DNA from 2 places in the Arthrobacter stackebrandtii genome. Region 2 is predicted to be linked to the other one. Evidence: riboswitches for the same ligand, from Rfam matches in the RefSeq annotation. Region 2 holds a riboswitch; the other holds the start of a gene.
The links. Region 2 has a riboswitch for cyclic di-AMP ahead of JOF48_RS03480 (NlpC/P60 family protein). Riboswitches for the same ligand answer to the same signal wherever they lie in the genome.
Positions count from the first base shown of each region.

Region 1: linked by a shared signal. The riboswitch ahead of JOF48_RS19540 (aggregation-promoting factor C-terminal-like domain-containing protein) and the one ahead of JOF48_RS03480 (NlpC/P60 family protein) in region 2 are both predicted to bind cyclic di-AMP.

Region 1 is NZ_JAGIOI010000001.1:1,146,071-1,156,940, reverse strand. It holds gene JOF48_RS04725 (DNA glycosylase AlkZ-like family protein) at 1-843, shown strand, start outside; gene JOF48_RS04720 (hypothetical protein) at 868-1,368, shown strand; gene tadA (tRNA adenosine(34) deaminase TadA) at 1,454-1,951, opposite strand; gene upp (uracil phosphoribosyltransferase) at 1,974-2,612, shown strand; gene JOF48_RS04705 (formylglycine-generating enzyme family protein) at 2,746-3,549, opposite strand; gene JOF48_RS19540 (aggregation-promoting factor C-terminal-like domain-containing protein) at 3,507-4,211, opposite strand; cyclic di-AMP (ydaO/yuaA leader) riboswitch at 4,216-4,391, opposite strand; gene JOF48_RS04695 (MarR family winged helix-turn-helix transcriptional regulator) at 4,592-5,104, shown strand; gene JOF48_RS04690 (MFS transporter) at 5,105-6,385, shown strand; gene JOF48_RS04685 (winged helix-turn-helix domain-containing protein) at 7,027-7,857, shown strand; gene JOF48_RS04680 (SixA phosphatase family protein) at 7,990-8,511, shown strand; gene JOF48_RS04675 (YhgE/Pip family protein) at 8,521-10,557, opposite strand; gene JOF48_RS04670 (ABC transporter ATP-binding protein) at 10,554-10,870, opposite strand, start outside.
Region 2 is NZ_JAGIOI010000001.1:830,946-841,815, forward strand. It holds gene JOF48_RS03440 (FdhF/YdeP family oxidoreductase) at 1-97, shown strand, start outside; gene JOF48_RS03445 (TetR/AcrR family transcriptional regulator) at 146-817, opposite strand; gene JOF48_RS03450 (MFS transporter) at 909-2,444, shown strand; gene JOF48_RS03455 (alpha/beta hydrolase family protein) at 2,783-3,658, opposite strand; gene JOF48_RS03460 (molybdopterin molybdotransferase MoeA) at 3,649-4,947, opposite strand; gene JOF48_RS03465 (NTP transferase domain-containing protein) at 4,956-5,981, opposite strand; gene JOF48_RS03470 (TetR/AcrR family transcriptional regulator) at 6,139-6,804, shown strand; gene JOF48_RS03475 (MDR family MFS transporter) at 6,948-8,690, shown strand; gene JOF48_RS03480 (NlpC/P60 family protein) at 8,870-9,715, opposite strand; cyclic di-AMP (ydaO/yuaA leader) riboswitch at 9,720-9,929, opposite strand; gene JOF48_RS03485 (M23 family metallopeptidase) at 10,072-10,870, opposite strand, start outside.

The sequences.
Region 1 (10,870 bases), 320 kb from region 2:
GACCGGACGCTCGCCCTGCTGCAGGAAGCGGCCGCCAACGGCACCGGCCCGCTGGACCCGAAGGAGCTGCGGGAGAAGCTGGGCGCCGCCGTCCGCAGCCTCGGCGAGGAAGGCAAGAAGAAGGGCGCCTCCACCACGCTTCCCACCGTCTTGGGGCTCTTGCAGGCCGACGGCCGCATCCGCCGCGTCCCGGTCAACGGCCGGCTCGACATGCAGCGGTACGCCTACACCGCGTGGGGGCTGCCCGCTCCGCAGCAATCGCCGGAACAGGCCCGGGCCAAGCTGATGGAAAGGTACCTGCGCTGGACGGGCGGGGCCACGCTCAAGCAGACCCAGTGGTTCACTGCCTTCACGGTGGCGCAGACCAAGGCCGCGCTCGCCGCCGTGGACGCCGTGGAATCCACCGTGGTGGACCCGGACGGGCTCTGGATGCTGCCGGCCGACGCCGAGGCTGCCGCGACCTTTGCGGCCCCCGCGGAGGAGCAGATCCAGTTGCTGGCCGGCTCCGACGCCCTGTTCCTGCTGCGCCGCAACTCGGCCGACCACGTGGCGGAGGAGGACCGCGGCCTCGCTGTGGGCCGGGAAAAGCTCGCGCTCACGGCTGACCTCCCCGACCACCCCATCGTGGACCGGGGCCGGATCATCGGGCTCTGGCAGTACGACCCCGGCAACGAACGCATTGCCCACTGGCTCTTCCACGAACCCACGGACGCCGTTCAGGGCAGGATCCAGGAAGTGGAGAACTGGATCCGCGAGGATCTCGGCGACTTCCGCTCCTTCAGCCTCGACTCGCCGGCGAGCCGCCAAAAACGGATCGATGCACTCAATGCCGCATCGCGGTAGACAGGACGGGGGACAGGCATGGCCATGGGCGGATTGAATTGGGTGGTGTCCGGTGTTGTGGCGGCCGTGGTGCTGGCCAGCGGCGGCTGCGGCACCGCCGAGGAGGACCCGATGGGAACGGGCTGCATGCCGCCGCCGTTCACGGTCAGCGCCGATGCGGCCGCACCGGGATCTCATGTCACGGTCAGTGCGAAAGATGCCGACTGCAATCCGGCTTACGGCGACGGCGCGCAGGTCCAGCTGGAAATCATGGACGGTTCCGGGGCAAAAGTTGTTGACACCCTTGCACCCATGAACGACGCCGGCGGGTTCAGTGCCGTTGTCACCATCCCCGCTTCTGCCGTCCCCGGCCTAGGCGCCGTGGTGGCGTACCCTTACGACCTTGACTGGTGCGACGACACAGGACAGAACAACCGTCTGAAGGGTTCCGGCGACACCGGGAACGGATCCGCCGGGACGGGTGCGGGGGATCTTCAGCGGGCCTCGTGCGAGATTCCCATGGAAGCGCTCACCATCGAGCCCTGACAGGCCACTCGCATGCCGCGTCGCGGCGGGCATGGCCGGGGCGCACACGTGTCACGGCACAGACCCGGCGCCGCAGGGGCGCTGTCTAGCTGCGGTGGCCGCCGAAGAAATCCCGCAGCAGGGCGGCGCATTCGTCCTCGCGGACCCCGGGAAACACCTCGACCCAGTGGTTGAGCCGCCGTTCACGCAGCACGTCAAACACGGACCCCGCCGCCCCGGCCTTCTCGTCCCAGGCACCAAAAACGACGCGCGGCACGCGGGCCAGCACAATCGCCCCGGCACACATGGTGCACGGCTCCAGGGTCACCACCAGGGTGCAGTCCGCCAGACGCCACGTGCCCAGCTTTGCCGCCGCCTCCCGGATCGCCACCACCTCCGCATGCGCCGTGGGGTCCCCGTGCGCCTCGCGCTCGTTGCTGCCCAGGCCCAGGATTTCCCCGTCCGGGCCAAGCACCACGGCACCGATTGGCACATCCGCCGTGGCCAAGGCGCGCCGTGCCTCCGTCAGGGCAAGACCCATCCATTCGGCGTGGCGGGCCGTGGTGGTGGTCTCCAAAGGCAGAAAATTCGATGTGTTGGGCACGGCTCAATGGTAGCTTTTATTCATGCGCGTACTGGTTGCGGATCATCCGCTTATTGCCCACAAGTTGACAGTCCTGCGGGACAAGACCACCCCGTCACCTGTTTTCCGCCAGCTCACCGAGGAATTGGTGACCCTGTTGGCCTACGAGGCGACCCGCGGCGTACGCGTCGAGCCCGTGGACATTGAAACCCCCGTGACCAAGGCCATTGGCACCGGACTGGTCAAGCCCACACCCCTGGTGGTGCCGATCCTGCGCGCCGGCCTGGGCATGCTCGAGGGCATGACCCGCCTGCTTCCCACCGCCGAAGTGGGCTTCCTGGGCATGGCCCGAAACGAGGAAACCCTCGAGGCCATCACCTACGCCGAGCGCCTGCCCGAAGACCTCACGGGCCGCCAGGTCTACGTCCTCGACCCGATGCTGGCCACCGGCGGAACCCTGATCGAGGCGTTCAAGTTCCTCTTTGACCGCGGCGCCGCGGACATCACCTGCATCTGCCTGCTCGCCGCCCCCGAGGGACTGGCCAAGCTGGAAGCCGCCCACGGCGGACGCGACAACGTCCACGTGGTCCTGGCCTCGATCGACGAGGGCCTGGATGAGAACTCCTACATTGTCCCCGGCCTCGGCGACGCCGGCGACCGCCTCTACGGCGTCGTGGACTAGCCCCCACCTCCTCCACCTACCTCGAACGTACAGATGATGCCGATGTTCCCGTGGAACATCGGCATCATCTGTACGTTCGGCGAATGGGCTGGCGGGAGGGCGAATGGGTGGGGCGGACTGGACGTTCGGCGGGCTACAGTCCGCGCAGCGGCGTCCAGCCCACCGGCCGCGGGCCCTTGACGGCGGCACGTTCGCGGTCCGCCGCGGCAGACCAGCCCTGTGCGGCTCCGGCCCCGGGCAGGCCAACCGGCCCGCGAGCCACACGGAACCCGACGTCTTCCAGCACGGCGTCGGGCGCACTGCCCCGCCGGACAGACGCGCGGGCCCTCCACTGCGGGTCATCCCAGCCGCCGCCGCGCAGGCTTCGGTAGTCGCCGTAACGCGCCGTGTCGGCGTAGTCCCAGCACCACTCCCAGACGTTGCCGATCATGTCGAACAAGCCGAAGCTGTTCGCGCGCTTCAGGCCCACGGGCTGCGGGCCGGCCACGGAATCGGCGGCCGTCCACGCAATCTGAGCCAGCTCCCCGTAGACCGGCGCGGTGCTCCCGGCCCGCGCGGCCCACTCCCATTCGGCCTCGGTGGGCAGCCGGAAGCCGTCCGAGGCAACATCCCAGTCCACAGACCGCCCGTCGATCCGGTACGCCGGGGCAAGGCCGGCGCGTTGGGAGGCCGCGTTGCAAAACTCCACCGCCTGAAACCAGGTGACCGGATGCGCGGGGAGGCCGACGGCGGCAGGCGGGCTCCCGCCGTCGGCCGTCACCAGGTGCCACTCGGCTCGGGTGAGCTGCGTGCGGCCCAGGGAAAACGGGGCCAGCACCGCCTCGCGGACGGTGCCGGCGCGGGCGTCGCGCAGGGTGATGGCACCGCCGGGAATGGCCGCCAGTGCAGGCAGGGTCAGTACCAGCCCACCGAGTTGGAGTGGTCCATGGCCCCGCACGGCGAACCGTACCGGCCCTGGATGTAGCCCAGCCCCCAGCGGACCTGGGTTTCGTAGTTGGTGGCCCAGTCGGCGCCGGCGCTGGACATCTTGCCGGCAGGAAGCGACTGAGGGATGCCGTACGCGCCGCTGGAGGGGTTGGCCGCGGAGGTGCGCCAGCCCGATTCGCGTTCCCACAGTGGAATGAGGCAGCTCATCTGGTCGGCGCCCCAGCCGAACGAGGCCATCTGTCCGGCCGCGTAGGCCTGGGCCGCCGCGGCGTCGTCAACGGCCAGGGCTGCGATGCGCTCGGCCTCGGCCTTCATGGGGTCAACGGTGGGCCGGGCACTGGAGGAGACCTCCAAGCCCGGAAACTTGATCGTGGCGTTGGTGGCGGCGGCAACGGGCGGTCCCTCAAGCATCGAGGCGATGCTGGCGAGGGAGTGGCCGTTGGCCACGGCGCTGGTGACGGTCGGGACATCGAGCTGCTTGGCCACGACGCCGGCGCCAACCAGGGCGCCGACCACGGCCAGCGTGGCGACGCCGCGCACGGTTGCGGCGAGGGCGGGATGCATGGAACGGCTGTTGGAATGAGTGCCCCGGTGCTGGGCCGGCAGCCCCAAAAGGGTGCGTTGGCGCTGGGGTTCGGCGCGGCGGCGGCCGCGCTGCGGTGCAGCAGACATGTGGGAAGCCTCTCTACGCCTGCGAGGTGAGCTGTCGGGAACGGACTAGAGCGTCCGGCTGTGCGGCCAGAAACGCTGCACGGCTTAACCCCAAGGGTCTCCACTACCAAGAGACCCGCAAAAATTGGGTCCCCCGTCTCTGCCTGGTTATTCGGGAACGGGAGTGGGCGGCGGCAGAGCTCGGCGAACCGTCCACTGGTGCCGGACCGGAAGTGGTCCAAGCGGCACTTCTGCCAGCTTAACGGAATCCGTGCCGCGTGTCACATTTTGGTAACACTTTCACAGCTACGTGACGAAACCGTCATTTACTTAGCAATGCTAACGATCTAAAGTGGATGTTTGACGATACGAAACCAATTCCTTGAGGCAGCTGAGCACCCATGACTGACTTTTCCCCTGCAGGCACGACGCCGGACCCTTCCCCGGGTGCCCCGGCCCCCGTTGCGCAGGGGGTGGGCGGGAGGAAAACCGGCAAGCCCATCGGTGCCGGCGCTCTCGCGGCCGAGCTGCGGGTTGCGGTCATGCGCACGTCGCGGCGGCTCCGGGCCGAGGCTGCCACCCGGGAAATCAGCCCCGGCCAGTACTCGGTGCTGGCAGGCATCCTGCACAGCCCGCTGACGGTGGGGCAGCTGGCCGCCCGGGAACAGGTCCAGGCGCCGTCCATGACCCGGATCGTGAACGCCCTGGCCGCGGCGGAGCTGGTCAGCCGGGAGGAGAATCCGGAGGACCGGCGCCAGGTGCTGGTGCGGATCACGGAGACGGGCTCGGCCGCCCTGCTGCGGGCGCGCTCCAAGCGGACGGCGTGGCTGGCGAAGCAGGTGGCGGCGCTGACCCCGCAGCAGCGGGCCACGCTCCATGAGGCGGCCGTGATCCTGCAGGAGATGAGCTCCTGAATGAATTCCATGTTCCGTGCCCTGAAAGTGTTCAACTACCGGCTGTGGGTGACGGGAGCGCTGGTGTCCAACATCGGCACGTGGATGCAGCGCGTTGCCCAGGACTGGCTGGTGCTGACGGTGCTGACCAACAATTCCGGCACGGCCGCCGGCATTGTCACGGGCCTGCAGTTCCTGCCCATCGTCTTCCTTGGCCCCTACGCCGGGCTGCTGGGCGACCGCGTCAACAAGCGCCGGCTGCTGCTGCTCACCCAGACGGCCATGGGGTTCTGTGCGCTTGTGCTGGGAGTCCTGGTGGTGACCGGGGCCGTCGAGCTGTGGCATGTGTACGTGCTGGCCTTCCTGCTGGGCGTGGCCAGCGCCTTTGACGCCCCGTCGCGGCAGGCGTTTGTCTCCGAAGTCGTCGAAAAGGAGGACGTGCCCAACGCCGTCGCACTCAACAGTGCGTCCTTCAACCTGGCGCGGCTGGCCGGACCGGGCGTGGCAGGGATCGTGATTGCCCTGGTGGGGACGGGGCCGGCGTTCCTCATCAACGCGGCGAGCTTCGGCGCCGTCATCCTTTCGCTGCTGCGGATGCGCACCAGCGAGCTGGTGCCGGCCGTGCACGTGCCGCGCGCCAAGGGGCAGATCCGGGAGGGGCTGGTGTACATCCGCCAGCGCCCCGACCTGCTGATGATCATGGTGCTGGTGTTTGTGGTGGGCACCTTTGGCATGAACTTCCAGATCACAAACGCGCTCATGGCCACCACCGTGTTCCACCTGGGGCCGGGGGAATACGGGCTGCTGGGTTCGGTCATGGCCGTGGGCACCCTCGCAGCGGCGCTGCTCGCCGCGCGGCGCAGGACCATGCGGATGCTTTATGTTGTGGGCGGCGCGCTGGCCTTTGGCGTCACGGTGGCGGTGGCCGCATTCATGCCCACGTTTGGCTGGTACGCGCTGGCGCTGGTGCCCGTGGGGCTGGCGTCGCTGACGTTCATGAACGCCTGCAACACCACCGTCCAGCTGACCACGGACGCGGCCATGCGCGGGCGGGTGCTCGCCGTGTACATGGTGGTGCTGCAGGGCGGCACGCCGATCGGGGCGCCGCTGGTGGGGTGGATCGCCACCGAGTTCGGTGCGCGCTGGTCCCTTGGCATGGGTGCCGTGGCCGCCATGGCGGCGGGGATGCTTGCCCTGCTCCTGATGAACCGGCGGAACAACGTCCGGTTCCGCGACCAGGTCCGGCAGCTGCGGCCCTCGTTCATGGTCCACGGCCTGCACCGCGCGGGTCCCGGAGCCTGAACTGGGAGCTGCCGAAGGCAGGCCAGGCAGGGGGCACTGGGCGGGCGGACCCGGGCGGAGTTACGCCCAGTAAACAGCTGTTTACCTAGCGTGATTGTCTGTGAATATGCTGTGCATGGAAACAAACTTGCCAGGGGCGTCACTTGCATGCATTGAATGCTGGTGAATTATTTCGTGGCGTATGCCTTTCTGACCGAATGAATTATTGAAGTGCGGCAAGCAACGTCCCATATCTTCGATATTTTGGGCAAAGTTCGCTCCAAATGAGAGCAAAGCAACAGAGTCCGCTTGATCACAAATTAATGCAAAATCTCATATGGTGGACGTTTGGGCCGTTTATTACTTGCAGGATGTGAATGTTACGTAGCAGACTGTCACATGTGAACACCCACTCAGTGATTTCTGCAGCCGCAGCAACTGTCCCCTTTGCAACCACCGGACAGTCTCGTTGCGGTTGCCGAATGCAGGCCTAGCTCACAGGCACTGGGAGTCACACCGCCAGCAACAACCGCAACGGTGCGGCACCAGTCTTTGGCCCCAGGGCCGGTCCTTGTGCCAAAGGACATCAAAGGTTCACCATGCCACGTGGACCGATGGAAGCATTCGCGCCGTTGAGTACGGCCATACACCGAGGTAGTTCAATGTCAGTAGCATCCGGATACGTCCACATCTCTGTAAGAAATGCCGCCAAGGCAGGCGCCCGCACGTCCGGCGCACGCACCGCCCACCTTGAGCACACCGGCTACAGTGCCCGCGCTGAAACCGCCACCGCCGCAGACCGCCTTCGCGCGGTGCCCCATGCCGAGAGCAGCCCCATGACAGCACCCACGCCCGTTATTGCCGGAGCCGGTTCGGACCGCTTGCGCGGCGTCAGCCCCGACAACGTCGCCCGCGGCTTTGTGCTGTATGTCGGCGTTGATGAAGACACGGCCGCGGCTGCCGGAACCTCCCTGGCCAAGCTCGCCCAGGACATCCGCACCTATGCCCAGAGCCTCGTCCCGCAGGCACAGAGCTACGCGGCAGTCGCCATCGCCCCGGCCGACGCCGTGGGCACCCCGCTCGACGTCGTGCGCTCCACGTTCGGCGACCCCACCGTCCCGGTCCGCCCGCGCCCGGAGGCCATCCCGGCCCCGCCCGCCGACCAGCGCCCCTCCGGCGTCCTCATCGACCTGGCCCGCCGCGAAGTCCACCTGGACGGGGACACCCTGAACCTGACTTTCAAGGAGTTTGAACTGCTGAACTACCTCGTGGAAAACGGTGCCCGCACCGTCTGCCGCGACGAGCTCCTGGAAAACCTGTGGGGCGGCGGCGAGGAAGCCCCCAACGAGCGCACCATCGACGTCCATGTCCGCCGGCTGCGCTCCAAGCTGGGCCGCCTGGCCAACACGGTCCGCACGGTCCGCGGCGAAGGCTACCGCTTCTACGAGCACCCCGAAGTCGTCATCTGGGCCGCCCCGGAATACTCCATCTAGCCCCAGGCCCAGCCCCGGCCGCGCCCACTTCTCGTAAGCTGCGGCCATGCATTGACAGCGTCCGACGGCGTTCGGCCCACCCCAGGTGGGCCGAACGCCGTCGGACTTTTTATTACTCACTAAACTGGGGGCATGAGCGAACACCACATCAAACGGCTGATCCTGATGCGCCACGCCAAGGCCGCATTCCCGCTGGGCGTGGAGGACCACGACCGCCCGCTGGCACAGCGCGGCCACACCGAGGCGCCGCTGGCCGGCAAATGGCTGGTGGAGAACGCCGTGGTGCCCGACTTCATCCTGTGTTCCTCGGCGCTGCGCACCCGGCAGACCTGCACCTGGGTCTGCCAGCAGCTGGCGGACAAGGCGCCCACCCCCAAGCTGGAACGCGGCCTGTATGAGGCAGGTGCCACCCAGATGCTCTCCGTTGTGAACCATGTTCCGGAGACCGTCAACACGCTCATGGTCATCAGCCACATGCCGGGAATCCAGTCGCTGGCGCTGCGGCTGGCCTCGCGGGACTCGGACCAGGACGCCTACATGGACCTGGCCTCCGGGTTTCCCACCAGCGCCTTCGCCGTGTTTGAGCACACCGGCGACTGGGCCACCCTGGACGGGCAGGATGCCGAACTGAAGAACTTCGTGGTGCCACGGTAGGGCGCCGGCTCAGGCCTCGATTTCCGGCATGAGCGTCTTCAGCGTCCACGTCTTTTTCTTGGCCACGGCAGCCCACGCCATCAGCAGGCCCAGCAGCGTGTAGCCGAGCAGGCCAAGGAGAACGGAGACAAGCGGGGCAAGGTCGGCCCCGTAGATCAGGTGCCGCATCCCCTCCACCACATGCCCCATGGGCAGGATTTGGTGCATGATGTGCAGGGGCTCCGGCGTGGTCTGCCACGGGAACGTGCCGCCGGAGGAGACAAGCTGCAGCACCAGCAGGATCAGCACCACAAACTTTCCGGGGGTGCCGAGCAGGGCCACGATCCCCTGGATCAGGGCAGTGAACGCCAACGACGCCAGCAGCAGCAGGCCCAAGGTCAGCCAGGGATGGCTGGGGTCCAGGCCGAGCCCGAACTTCACCACCGCATACAGAAGCAGCGCCTGCCCTGAGGCGACGGTGGCAAAGGGCAGCCAGCCGCCAAGGGCTATCTTCCAGGACGGGGCGTTGGACGCGAGCGCACGCACCGTCAACGGACGCATGACCTGCACCAGCATGAAGGCGCCAATCCACAGGGCCAGGACCAGGAAGAACGGCGCCAGGCCCGAGCCGTAGTTGGCTGCCTGGGCCTGGGACACCGAGTCCACGCGGATGGGATCTGCAATGACCCCGGCGGCATTGTCCTTGTCCTTGTCGTTGGGGTCGGGCACGTCGCCTGCCCCTCTGCGCAGTTGGTCTGCGAGCTCGGCGGCCCCGGTGGACAGCTTTGCGGAACCTTCCTTCAGTTCACCGGCACCCGTGTCCAGGCTCAGGGCGCCGGCAGCCAGCTGGTTTGCCCCGGCGAGGGCGGAATCCTGGCCCTCGACCAGGGTCCCGGACCCGGTGGACAACTCGGCGGAACCGGCGGCCAGCTGGCCTATCGCGGATGTCAGGGCGGGGGTTGCGCCGGCAAGTTTGGAGGCGCCGGCCGCCACGGCGGCGGAGCCGTCAGCGAGCTTCTGGATGTCAGCGGCGTCGGCGGCCAGCTGGTCCTTGAGATCGGTGACGGCCGGGGTGGTGGTCGACTCACCCAGCCTTTCCCGGATTTTCGCAGACTGGTCCGCGGTGAGGACCTTGTCCGCCACCAGCTGGTCGAGTCTTCCGCTGATCGCCTCCGACGCGGCGCTGTCCAGTTTGTCCACGGTGCCAATGGCACTCTGGACCTTGCCGTTCAGCGTGGCATTGCCCTGGGCCACGGCGGCAGCCCCGTCGGACAGCGCCTGGGTGTCAGCCGGCAAGGTTGCGGTCTGGGTGTTCAACTGGTCCAGGCCGGTATTCAAGGCACCGGCCCCGGCCTGCAGTGACTGGGCCCCGCTGAGCAGCGTGGCCTGCCCGGCGGCGAGTGTATTCGCGCCGGTGAGCAACTCCGCCGTTCCGGTTTTCAACGTTCCCACCCCGGTATCAAGCGTTGCTGCCCCGTCGGCCAGCTGTTGGGCCCCGTCGGCAGCCTTGACCAGCTGGGCGTGGATGGTCCCGTAGCCTGTCAGCAGCGAGTTGGCTGTTTGCTCGCCCACCTGTTGGGCGACCGACGCGTGGACCTGTGTGGTCACCTTGTCGACGATCGAGGTCAGCAGGTAGTTGTTGGCGTCATTGGTGGTCACGCTCATCATGGCCTGCGTGGCGGAATCAAAGTTCTCCGGCGATGCGAGATTGGCGGAGAAGTCCTTGGGGATGATGAGGGCAAAGGCGAAATTGCCGTTCTTGACCCCGTTGTTCGCCTCATCCGGCGTGTCGGCCAGCTGCCAGTCGAACTTGTGCCCCTCCACCAGGTTCTCGGCGACATCGCGCCCCACGTGCAGTTCCTTGCCGTCCTTCGTGACGGCGCCCTCATCCTCAACCACGACGGCAGCCTTGAGCTGGTCAAGGTTTCCGTACGGATCCCAGTTGGCGTAGAGGTACACGGCCCCGTAGAGCAGCGGCACCATGACCATGGCCACGATGGTCAGTTTCGGCAGGATGCCACCTGTCATGCGCTTGAGCTCGGACAGTGCGAGCCTGAAGACTGTCATTGCTTGTCCTTTTGGATACCTTGGTGTTCTGCATCGGAAAGTTCGACGTCGGCCGGGCCGGGTTGCGCCGCCATCCCGGCTTCCGCTGTGCTTTCTGCGGGTGCGGCGGGTGCGGCGGGTGCGGCGGGTGGGGCGGGTTCCCCTCCAGCGTCCGCGGGTGCGGCGGGTGGGTCTCCCGCCTCCCCGGCCACGGCCCCCGCGGCACCAGTGTCGGGAGCAGTGCCGTCCGCCGAAGCCGGGTCTTTCGCCTCTGCTGCGTCGGCCACCGCTGCCGGCTTGTCCCCTTCGGCCGGGCCATTCACCCCAGCCGGGA
Region 2 (10,870 bases):
AACCAACGTCCTTGTGCCGCTGGACTCCAAGGCCGATGTCAGCGGAACACCAACCTCCAAGTCGGTGGTAATCCGCCTGGAGCCCGTCGCGTCCTGACGCGGCCCGGCGCCGGCCCGAGGGGCCCAGGCTTGTTTGGCGGGCGGATCAGGGCGGCGCGTCGTGGGCCAGGAGCAGTGGCAGCTTGACGCCCATGGTGCATTCGAGCAGTTCGGTCACGGAGGAGTCCTGGCCGTAGAGGTCCGTGAGGCGAAGGCTGATGAGGGTGTTCATGAGCATGCCGTGGGCCAGGAAGTCACGTGTCATCTCCTCACCCAGCCCGGCCTCATCCCGCACGAGGCGGTAGATGTCGACGAACCCTTCGCGGGCGCGCGCGCCGATGACGGGCTCGTGCCCGGAGATGAATGACTGCATCAACATGAGCAGGATGCCCCGGTCCTGGACCAGGTCCGCATAGGCCAGCGACATCAGCTGCTTGAGCTGAATCTCGCGGCTGTCTCCTTTGGCCGGGTCCAGCGCGGCCACCTTCTCGGCGAGCCGCCCGCCGTCGTAATCAGCAATGACGGAACGGAAGCTGCCCATCAGCTTGCCCATCGCACGGTCCAGCGCCTCCAGGAACAGCTTCTCCTTGGTGCCAAACATCCGCACCACGTAGGGCTGGCTGATGTTGGCGGCCTTGGCCACCTGGTCGGTGGTGGCCCCGACGTAACCGCGCTCGGCAAACACCGCGGTGGCGGCGGCGAGGATCAGCTCCCGGCGCTCGGCCGCCGGCATGCGCACGGCCCTCGCGTCGGGCTGCTGAACTTTTTTTGCACTCATGCTTGACATGTTATCAGTTGATTACTAACTTGGATCCATAAGTAATCATCCGATTACCTCAAGCTGTGCAAGCCTCCACGAATCGAAGACCATGAACCGCAAAATCCCCGTCTGGCTGGCGGTCGCCGCCGCCTCGCTGCCCGTCTTTATGGCCACCCTGGACAACCTTGTGGTCACCAACGCACTGCCCGTCATCCACGAAAAGTTGGGGGCCGGCGTGGAGGAACTGCAGTGGATCGTCAACGCCTATGCGCTGAGTTTCGCCACCTTCATGCTGCTGGCCGTGGGCCTGGGCGACCGCTTCGGCCGCCGCCGGGTCTTCCTGGCCGGCCTGGCCATCTTCACGCTCGCCTCGGCCGGCGCGGCGCTGAGCACCGACCCCACGGCGCTCATCACGGCCCGCGCCATCCAGGGCCTGGGCGCTGCGGCCATCATGCCGCTGTCGCTGACCCTGCTCGCCGGATCCGTCAGCCGCGAACGCCGGCCGCTCGCCATTGGCATCTGGGGCGGTGTCTCCGGGCTGGGCGTGGCGCTGGGCCCGCTGGTGGGCGGCGCCGTCGTCGAGGGCTGGAACTGGGAGGCCATCTTCTGGCTCAACGTCCCCCTCGGCATCATCGCCATCCCGCTGGTTCTCGCGGGCCTGCCCAACAGCTTCGGCGCCCGCGTCCGGGCCGACATCATCGGCCTGGCCCTCTCCGGACTGGGCCTGCTGGGTCTCGTGTTCGGGATCGTCCGCGGCAACGAGGCCGGCTGGGACAGCCCCCAGGTCCTCTTCGCCCTGATCGGCGGCGGCCTGCTCCTTGCAGCCTTCCTCCTGCGCGAAGCCCGCACCCCCGCCCCACTGCTGCCCCTGCGCCTGTTCCGCGACCGCAGCTTCACCGTCGCCAACATCGTGGGCCTGACGTTCAGCTTCGGCATCTTCGGCTCGGTCTTCATCCTGATCCAGTTCCTGCAGGTGGTCCAGGGCTACAGCCCGCTGGAGGCCGGCGTCCTGACCATGCCGTGGACCCTCGCACCCATGGTGGTGGCCCCGCTGGCAGGCCTCCTCGCTCCCCGCCTGGGCACCCGCACCCTCATGATCACGGGCCTGGCCCTGCTCGCGGCGGGCATGTTCTGGCTCGCGGCCAACCTCAGCGCCACCGTCAGCTACCCCCTGATGGTGCCCGGATTCGTCGCGGCCGGCATCGGCATGGGCCTGGTCTTCGCCCCCATGTCCACGGCGGTCCTCGCCAACATGCACACCAACGACCATGCCAAGGCCTCCGGCACCAACTCCACCCTCCGCGAGGTGGGCGTGGCCCTCGGCGTCGCCGTGCTGACCGCCGTGTTCACGGGTGCGGGCGGGCAGCTGACCCCCACCGGCTTCGTCGACGCCGCCATCCCGGCCGTTTATGTCGGAGCCGCGGTCCTGGTGCTCGCCTTTGCCGCAGCCTTCTGGCTCCCCTCGCGCGATCATGCCCGAACGCTCGCCGCCGCCGTCCCCGAGGATGACCCCGCCGCCCTGCCAGATGCCGGCATCGCAGCAACCCTTCCGCATGCCGCCCTTTCCCCGCACCTGCCGGATGCCGACCAAGACGCGCACGACGGCGGGACTTCCGTTGGGCATCCGGCTTCCGTTCGCGCCTGACTCACCCGGGCGCCGCCTGGTCCGGGACCCCGGCGGGCAATGGTGGACTCATGCGGCAGGCCGCCAGGCTTGCGGCGGCCCGGCTCCCTGCCTGGCCGGTTCCAAGCGTGGTGTTCTGCACAACGATTCCGGCCGACTGGACGCAACCATCTCGCCGCCGCCCTTATGCTTCGGCGCACCGTTCATGTTGGACCGTGCGCAACTACAAGAGCTGCGCACGGTTCCAGGGAAACCATACGCAGACGTGGCAGCCGCGGACCCTGCCATGGGGGCGTGACGTTAACCGGGCGTGGCGTCTACCGGGTCCGTGCGCAGAACAGGCGCCCGCACCGGGAGGACTACTCCCAGGGGTGGTGCCCCCAGCCGTCGCCGTTCAGCCAACCCAGTGTCTGTTCCCAAAAGGTGTGCCGGTAGCGGCTGTGGAACAAGGCGAAGTGCCCCAGCGATGTTTCGCCGTAGTCGGAGGGGTGCAGGTGGATGACGCGGGAGGGGCTGTTGGGTGTGTAGGCGACGGCACGCTCCATGGCGGGAATCGTGGCATAGGAGTCGTCGTCGGGGGCCAGGGCCAGGATCGGTGCCGTCACGGCCGCCTGGTGGGCGCGGAGGGACACGCGCTGGGAGCCGCGGGCCGCCGTCGTAAAGTCCTTGCGGGAACGGGCCCAGTCAAGGGCAACGCCAACCGGCAGGTCCTCCATGAGCCCCAGCCGCTTGGCCGGAAAGTAGCCGACGGTGGGCAGCAGCGGCAGCATGAGTGCGGCCCGCCCCCAGTGGCCCAGCTGGTGGCGGAGGGTGAGGTCTCGCCAGTAGGCGTGCTGGGCGCCCACGGTGAGGATCCGTCCGAGCCGGGCCGCGTTGGCTGCCAGCCCCACGCCGAACCCGCCAAAGCTGTGGCCCACATAGTGCACGGGTTTGCCGCCGCTGTGTGAGAGCGCCCAGTCCAGGACGGTGTCGATGTCCAGCGAACCCCACTGGTACCAGCGGACCTTCTGCCCGCGCAGGGACCCTCCCCGGGAATCGCCGATCCCGCGGTAGTCGAACGTGAGGGCGGTGTAGCCGGCGGCGGCCAGGAATGCGGCGTAGCGGTGGTAGTAGCCGGCCGTGACCGCGGTGGCTGAGCCGATCACGACCGTGCCCCGGTGCTCAACGCTGCAAGGCACCTCAAACAGTGTGCCGTGGATTTCGCGCCCGTCGTCGCAGGTGAAGGTCAGTTCCATGGCAGCGGCACCGCCGGCACGGATTCGCCCATCTTCACTCCGTGCGGCGGAACCACCATGAGACCGTCGGCCTGGGACAGCCCGCGCATCATGGCCGAATCCGTGTGGGCGCACGGCGAGGCCAGCCCGTACACCAGCCGGTAGGGCATGATCCGCGTGGGCCCGTGGTACGCCTTGACCGGGGATCCGCACACCACCGTCCCCACCGCCGGGCGGGGCAGGCTGCCAAGCCGTGCCAGCAGCGGCGCGCCAAGCGTCAGCAGCCCCACCATTGCGGCGAGGGGGTTTCCCGGCAGGCCAACGATGAAGCGCCCGTCGGGCAATTCGGCCAACAGCGTGGGGTGCCCGGGGCGCATGGCAATGTGCCGAACATGGAACGTGCCGCCCATGGACAGGATGGCTTCGCGCAGGAAATCAGCTGAGGAATGGCCGGTGGCACCCGTGGTGACCACGACGTCGGCCGGGTCGTCTCCGTCATCGGCCAGCGCATCCAGCGTGGACGCCAGATTGTCCGCGGCCCGCTGCAGCCCCACCACGGCACCTCCCAGCGATCCCACCACGGCGCCCAGTTGCGGGGAAAACGCGTCGCGCACAAATCCGGGGTCGGGGATGCCGGCAGGCACCACTTCGTCCCCCGTCAGGACAATCTTCACGGCGGGCCGGCCCAGGACGGAAAGCTCGTCGTGGCCGCCCAATGCCGCAAGCGAAATATGGGCCGGGTTCAGCGTGGTTCCGGCCTTGGCCAGCAGTTCCCCCGCTTCCGCTTCCTGGCCTGCAGGGCGGATGTGCTGGCCGTTCTTCGGCTCACCGGGCCGCGCCCCGCCGCCCAGGACCAGCACCGGCAGCCCCTCCGAATCCGTGGAAATCTGCCCCGATTCACTGCGCAGGACCGACTTGGCGCCCTTGGGAATCAACCCTCCGGTGACGATCGGCACGGCCTGTCCCGGCGACAGCGGCTCGCCCGGCCCGGCCAGGATCCACGGCGCGCTGCCCGCCACCGCCCAGCCGTCCATCGCGGACGAGGCATAGTGCGGCATCGCGTGCCGTGCGTGCAGGTCCGATGCGAGAATCCGGCCCAGCGCGGGGCCCAGCGGCACCGCGTGGGGCGGCAGCGGCTGCGCCACGGTCCAAGCCAGCTCCCGGGCCTCCTCCCAGCTGTGGGGAAGCACGACGGCGGGCACCTCTCCGGGCGCCCCTGCGGCACCTGGCGCCGGGGCAAGGTCGGGCACCGGTGAGGTGGCCGGGTCGGGCAATTCCCCGGGCGAGAACGGACTCTGCTGTTGGACCATGGTTGCCGCTATTCTGCGGCGGGCGCTTCGGCGGCGGCGGCACCCGTGGAACCGGGCGCCGGCGCCTCCGCGGCGGACAGCTTCTTCGCCAGCCCCAGCGCGGCCTTCATGGCCGTGGCCTCGTCGACCTGCCCGGATCCGGCAGCGAGCCCTGCAGCCATGCCAGCCACAAAGGTGGTCAGCGGCGCGGCCGGGCGCACGATCGAATGCGCGGCCACCCCCGCCAGGTTCAGCACGGCGTGGATGTCCACCTCAATGTCTGCGATCTCAAAAGCCTCAAGCAGTTTCTGCGTCCATGCCTGCAAGAGCTCGTCGTGGTTCTCCAACTGGTGTCCTTCCGCGGTGGGCGGCGCCACGGCAATGCCTTGCGCGCGGGCGTCGTCCCAGGTGTCAATGTCTGCCGCCAATCCGGTTGGCACGGCACATTCGATCATCTTCACACTAGCAATCAACGAGAAGACCGACGCATTCTCCAGCCGGTGCGCCACCCGCGCCCCGGCCACGGCAGCCCGAAGTTCCGGCAGCGGGTAGATCGCCGCCAGCGGCTGCCGCTTCCCGCCGGCCACGGCCATGATGCCCTCCCCGGGCGCGCACGCGGCCCATTCCGCCACCAGCCGCCGCGCCAGATCCCCCGCGCCCGGCATGTCGCAGGCCAGCACCAGCACGTGCCCGGACTCCCCCGCCAGGGCACCAATTCCGGCGGCAAGGCCCGCCGCGGGCCCGGCGAAGGGCGGGTCTTCCTGCACCGTCGCGACGCCCCCGGCGTGTTTGGCACCTGCCAGCCACTGCGGAATCCTGTCCCCGGGACCCACGACGACGACCACGGCCTGCGCTGTTTCGCCGGCCTCCGCCGTGGTTTCCCCGGGCGACGGGGCCGTGCCGGTTCTTACGACGCCTGCAGCAGCATCCACTGTCCGTGCCAGCAGCGTCTGCCCGTCCACCACCAGGCCGGCCTTCGGAACGCCGCCCAGGCGCCGGGACAACCCCCCGGCCAAAACCACTGCCTGCAGGGACCGGGGCGAATTCTCACTCATCCTGCCATCGTATCCGCCATTCCGGCCTGCCTCCGGGGACGGGCGTTCAGGGAAAATTAATTGTGCACTCACTGCATATTTGCAGGAACTGCAATTACCATTTTGTTTGTGCCCAACGGAACCGCGTGGCACACAGCGCACCTTTATTGGAGCCACCATGGGCATCGCATCAACGGAACCCCTGCCACGCGGGCTGCCGCCCCGGGACACCCTGCGCAGCAGGAAGCAGGCCGCCACCCGGCTGGCCATCCGCCGTGCAGCCATCGAGCTTGGCCTGGAACACGGTTACGACAACGTCACCGTCGACATGATCTGCACGGCCTGCGGCGTCTCCGCCCGCACCTTTTTCAACTACTTCGGCAGCAAGGAAGGCGTCTACACCAGCCCCCGGAAGCCGCTGCCCGGCAATGCCGCGCTGACGGCCTTCATTGAGGGAGGCAGCGCGGGAGTCTTCACCGGGCTCTTCGACCTCATCGCGGGAACCTTTGTTGAGGCGGAATCCAGCTTGGAACTGTTCCAGGCACGCCACCGGCTCATCCAGCAGACACCGGAACTGCTGGGCAAGGAAAAGGAGCGCATCAGCGAGACGGAGGAGATCTTCGTCGGCTATGTGATGGAGCGTTTCCGCCACGACGGCAGGACTGTCCAGGACACCCCGGACCTGGAGGATGAGGCCCGCATGGTGGTCGCCCTCGTCTCCGGAGCGCTGCGCTTTGCCCTGCAGAAGTGGGCTGCCGGAAACTTCACCGACGACCGCGCCCACCTTGTTGAATCGGCCTCCGCGCTGATCAAGCGCATCACAAGCAACGAGCACTGGCCCTAACCCGATACCGCGCCGCCGTCCGCCAGGCACCTTGCGCATGTGCCTGCGCCAACATCCGGAGCCGACGTCCGCCGTCGTGCCTCACACAGAAAACAACCGCAACAACCGCCGCCTGCCTGCCATCCGGCCGCTAGGAACCCATCATGAGCACACCCTCCCAGACCGTCCACCCGCCCACCGAAACTGACCGGCGCGGCATCCTGCTGGTGTTTGCCAGCCTCATGCTGACCATGCTGCTGGCGTCCCTGGACCAGACCATTTTCAGCACCGCGCTGCCCACCATAGTTGGCGAACTCCACGGCGTGAACGAGATGCTGTGGGTCATCACCATCTACATCCTCGCCTCGACCATCATGCTGCCCATTTACGGCAAGCTCGGGGACCTCATGGGCCGCAAGGGCCTGTTCATCGGCGCCATTTCGGTGTTCATCATCGGCTCGATCATTGGCGGCCTTGCCCAGGACATGACGTGGCTGATCATTGGCCGCGGCGTTCAGGGGCTGGGTGGCGGCGGCTTGATGCTGCTCTCGCAGGCCATCATCGCCGACGTGGTGCCGGCCCGTGAACGTGGCCGCTACATGGGGATCATGGGCGGCGTGTTTGCACTGTCGTCCGTGGCGGGGCCGCTGCTGGGCGGCTGGTTCACGGACGGGATCGGCTGGCGGTGGGGGCTGTGGATGAACATCCCGCTGGGACTGCTGGCAATAGCCTCCGCGGCCTTCTTCCTGCGGCTGCCGGAGCATCCGCGGGTGAAGGCCCGCGTGGACGTGGCCGGCATGGCGCTGCTGGGCCTCACCTCCACCCTGCTGGTGCTGGTCAGCACGTGGGGCGGCACCAAGTACCGCTGGGACTCGCCGCAGATCCTGCTGATGGGCGCCGGCACGCTGCTGGCCGCCGGACTGTTTGTGGCGGTGGAGCACCGGGCCGAGCAACCGATCATGTCGCTGCACCTGTTCAAGGACCGCAATTTCAACCTGACGACGGCGGCCGGGCTCATCACCGGGATTGCCATGTTCGGCACCTTGGCCTACATGCCCACGTTCCTGCAGATGGTGACCGGGGCCAACGCGACCCAGGCCGGCTTCCTCATGATCCCCATGATGGCCGGGGTACTGCTGACCTCGATCGCGTCCGGGCAGCTGGTGACGCGCACCGGACGGTACAAGTGGCTGCCCATCACCGGCATGTTCATTGTGGCCGGGGCGCTGGTGCTGCTGTCCACGATGTCTCCGGCCATGCCGGTGTGGGTCATTTGCAGCTACCTGGCCATCATGGGCATCGGGCTCGGCACGTCCATGCAGATCCTGGTGCTCATTGTGCAGAACCAGTTCCCCAACTCCCAGGTGGGCATGGCCACGGCCTCCAACAACTACTTCCGGCAGATCGGTGCCTCGCTGGGCTCGGCCGTGGTGGGCAGCCTGTTCGCCACCCGTCTGGCCTCGCTGCTGACCGAGCGCCTGCCCAGTTCGGGGGTGGGCGGTTCCGGGGACGGTGGCGGGATCAATGCGCTGACGCCGGCCCTGGTGCGGGCCATGCCGGAGCCGCTGCGCTCCATTGTAGTTGGATCCTACAGCGACGCCCTGACGCCAATCTTCGTGTACATGGTCCCGCTGCTGGTCCTGGCCGGGATCCTGCTGCTGTTCGTCAAGGAGATCCCGCTGGCCACCACCATTGACCGGAGCATGCCGGCCGACGCAACCGCCACGGGCGGGGAGGCCGGCGTCGGTCGTGAAGCGAAGGTGCATGCGGGCATCGCCGCCGGGGATGGCTCGAGAAGCGCGGTGGACGGCGGCCGGGCAACCGGGCTCGGAGCCAGGCACCTCGGCGACGGAAGCGGCGCCGGGCCTGGCAGAACCGACACCTCCAGGGGCGCTGAGCCAGCCTGACGGTTCCCGGGGACGGCGCAGGCTGACGGGCGGCTGCGGAGGCCGTCGTATTCCTCGGCAGCCGCCTTTGCTCCACGCGGGCAGGCACCGTGATCCGTGCGGCCGTTTCGGGATCACGGGAGCCGTTAAATCAATGAACCCCGTCCGTGGACGGGGTTCATTGGATGATGATGGTCTTTTTAGTGACCCATCGCAATGAAAACGGGACCCGAACCGACGTAGGCGGAGAAGACAGTGGTCGTGAAACCATTCCATCCACCATGTACGGCCTGGCCGTTGCCAATGTAAACAGCAATGTGGGCAAGGCCCGCGCCGCCGTCTGCGTAGTAAATCAGGTCACCGGGCTGAGCTTCAGCGGCGGAGACCGTCCGGCCAAGGCTCAGGTAGCCGGCAGGCCAGCCGTGGTAGTTGATGCCAGCTGCAGCCAAGGCGTTGGAGGCCAGCGCGGTGCAGTCCTGGGAAACGCCAACCTGGGCCAGTGCGGCGCTGGCGATGGTGGCGCCAATTCCGCTCTGGGCTACAGGAGCCGGAGCTTCTTCAGGGGTGGTGGTAGTGACGACAGGTGCCGCGGCAGGTGCTTCCACCGGTGCTTCCACGGGTGCTTCCACGGGTGCTGCCACCGGCGCCTCGACGGCTGCTGCAGGAGCGGCCGTGGTGTCGGCGACTGCGACAACGTCGTTGCTCTGTGCCTCTACAACTGCCGGTGCCTCAACAACAGGAGCCGGGGTGGAGGTGATTGCGGGAGTGGCGAATGAAATCTTCACCGTTGATGCTGCCGTGATGCCGGATGCGAGCTCCGACTTCAGGTTCAGCGTTGTTGCACCGTCAGATGCGCGCTCCACGGTGGGAGTTGCTGCATTTGCTGCGATGCCGGATGTCAAAACCAAGCCAGATGCTGCTGCTACAACAACGGCCTGACGACCAACCCCGCCGACGTTGGAGCTGACGGCTTTAGTAAGGGCGGAAATCGTGCCGGTTTTAACAACCTCGGCGCGGTGGCGCCCGAGGGCAGTATTTGAAGCCAAGAAGGATTCCTCTCCCAAAGCCTGCGAGGTAAGCTGTCGGATTCGGATGGGAGTCACCCGGCCGCTCCACGTTGGCACACTTCTGGAATAGTTTCCCATCCAGGTGGTTGAACGCTTCGCGGCTTCACCCCAAGGACTTTGCACATGGTGCAAGATCCAAATAATGGTTCCCCCGCCCCTGCCAGACGATTGATACGAACGGACCATGAGCAGTGGCAGAGCTAGGCAATCCACTCATGGGCGCCAACTTGATTCGAAGTTGGCGCGGTTACGACGTTACAACACATTTTTGGCTATGTCACGTTAAGGTCACGGTCCTGTGACTAACTCGTAACCCAAGACGGGCTGTGGAGGAGTTAAAGCCAGCCCATGGGATCGACAGTCTCGTCATCGACGATGACCTCAAAGTGCAGGTGGCAGCCGGTGGAGGCGCCTGTGGTGCCGCTGAGGCCCACGATGCCGCCGCGCGGGACTTCCTGGCCCACCGCAACGTTGATGCTGCTCATGTGGTTGTATGACGTGGAGAGGCCGTTGCCGTGGTCCACGACCACGCGGTTGCCTCCGCCATACTGGTGCCAGCCGGCAAAGGTGACAACCCCGCCTGCCGCTGCAAGCACACTGTTGCCGCAGCCAATGGCGAAGTCCTGGCCGGTATGCATCTCGCCGACCTGACCCGTGATGGGGCTGATGCGGCCGCCGAACGGGGAACTGGTGACCATGTTTGTCAGTGGTGCGGACAGGGTCCCCTTGGAGGCCTGCAGGGTGACATTGGAGGCCTGGACCTTCAGAGTCTCCTTCAGCTGGCCGTCCGGGTTCAGGGCACTGGCAACGTCTGGGGTTGCGAAACTAATGGGAACTTCGGCGCCTGCGGTGACGATGGTCTCGACGGAGGCGGACTGTTCCGGGGCTGCATGCAGCGTGTCCGGGGCCTGGGTGGACGGCAGGGTGACGGCCAGGACGAGGCCAGTTGCGGCCATGGCCACGCCAACCTTTTGTCCGGCACCGCTGGCGGCGCCTGCACGCAGCAACTGGGCCATGGAAACGCCTGAGGGTGCACTGGCGCGTTCTGCAGCAATGGCTTCACGGCGGCCTCCTGATGTGGAAGCAGGCACGTGAGTTACTGGCGACGACGCACGACGGCGCCCCCGCTGCTTA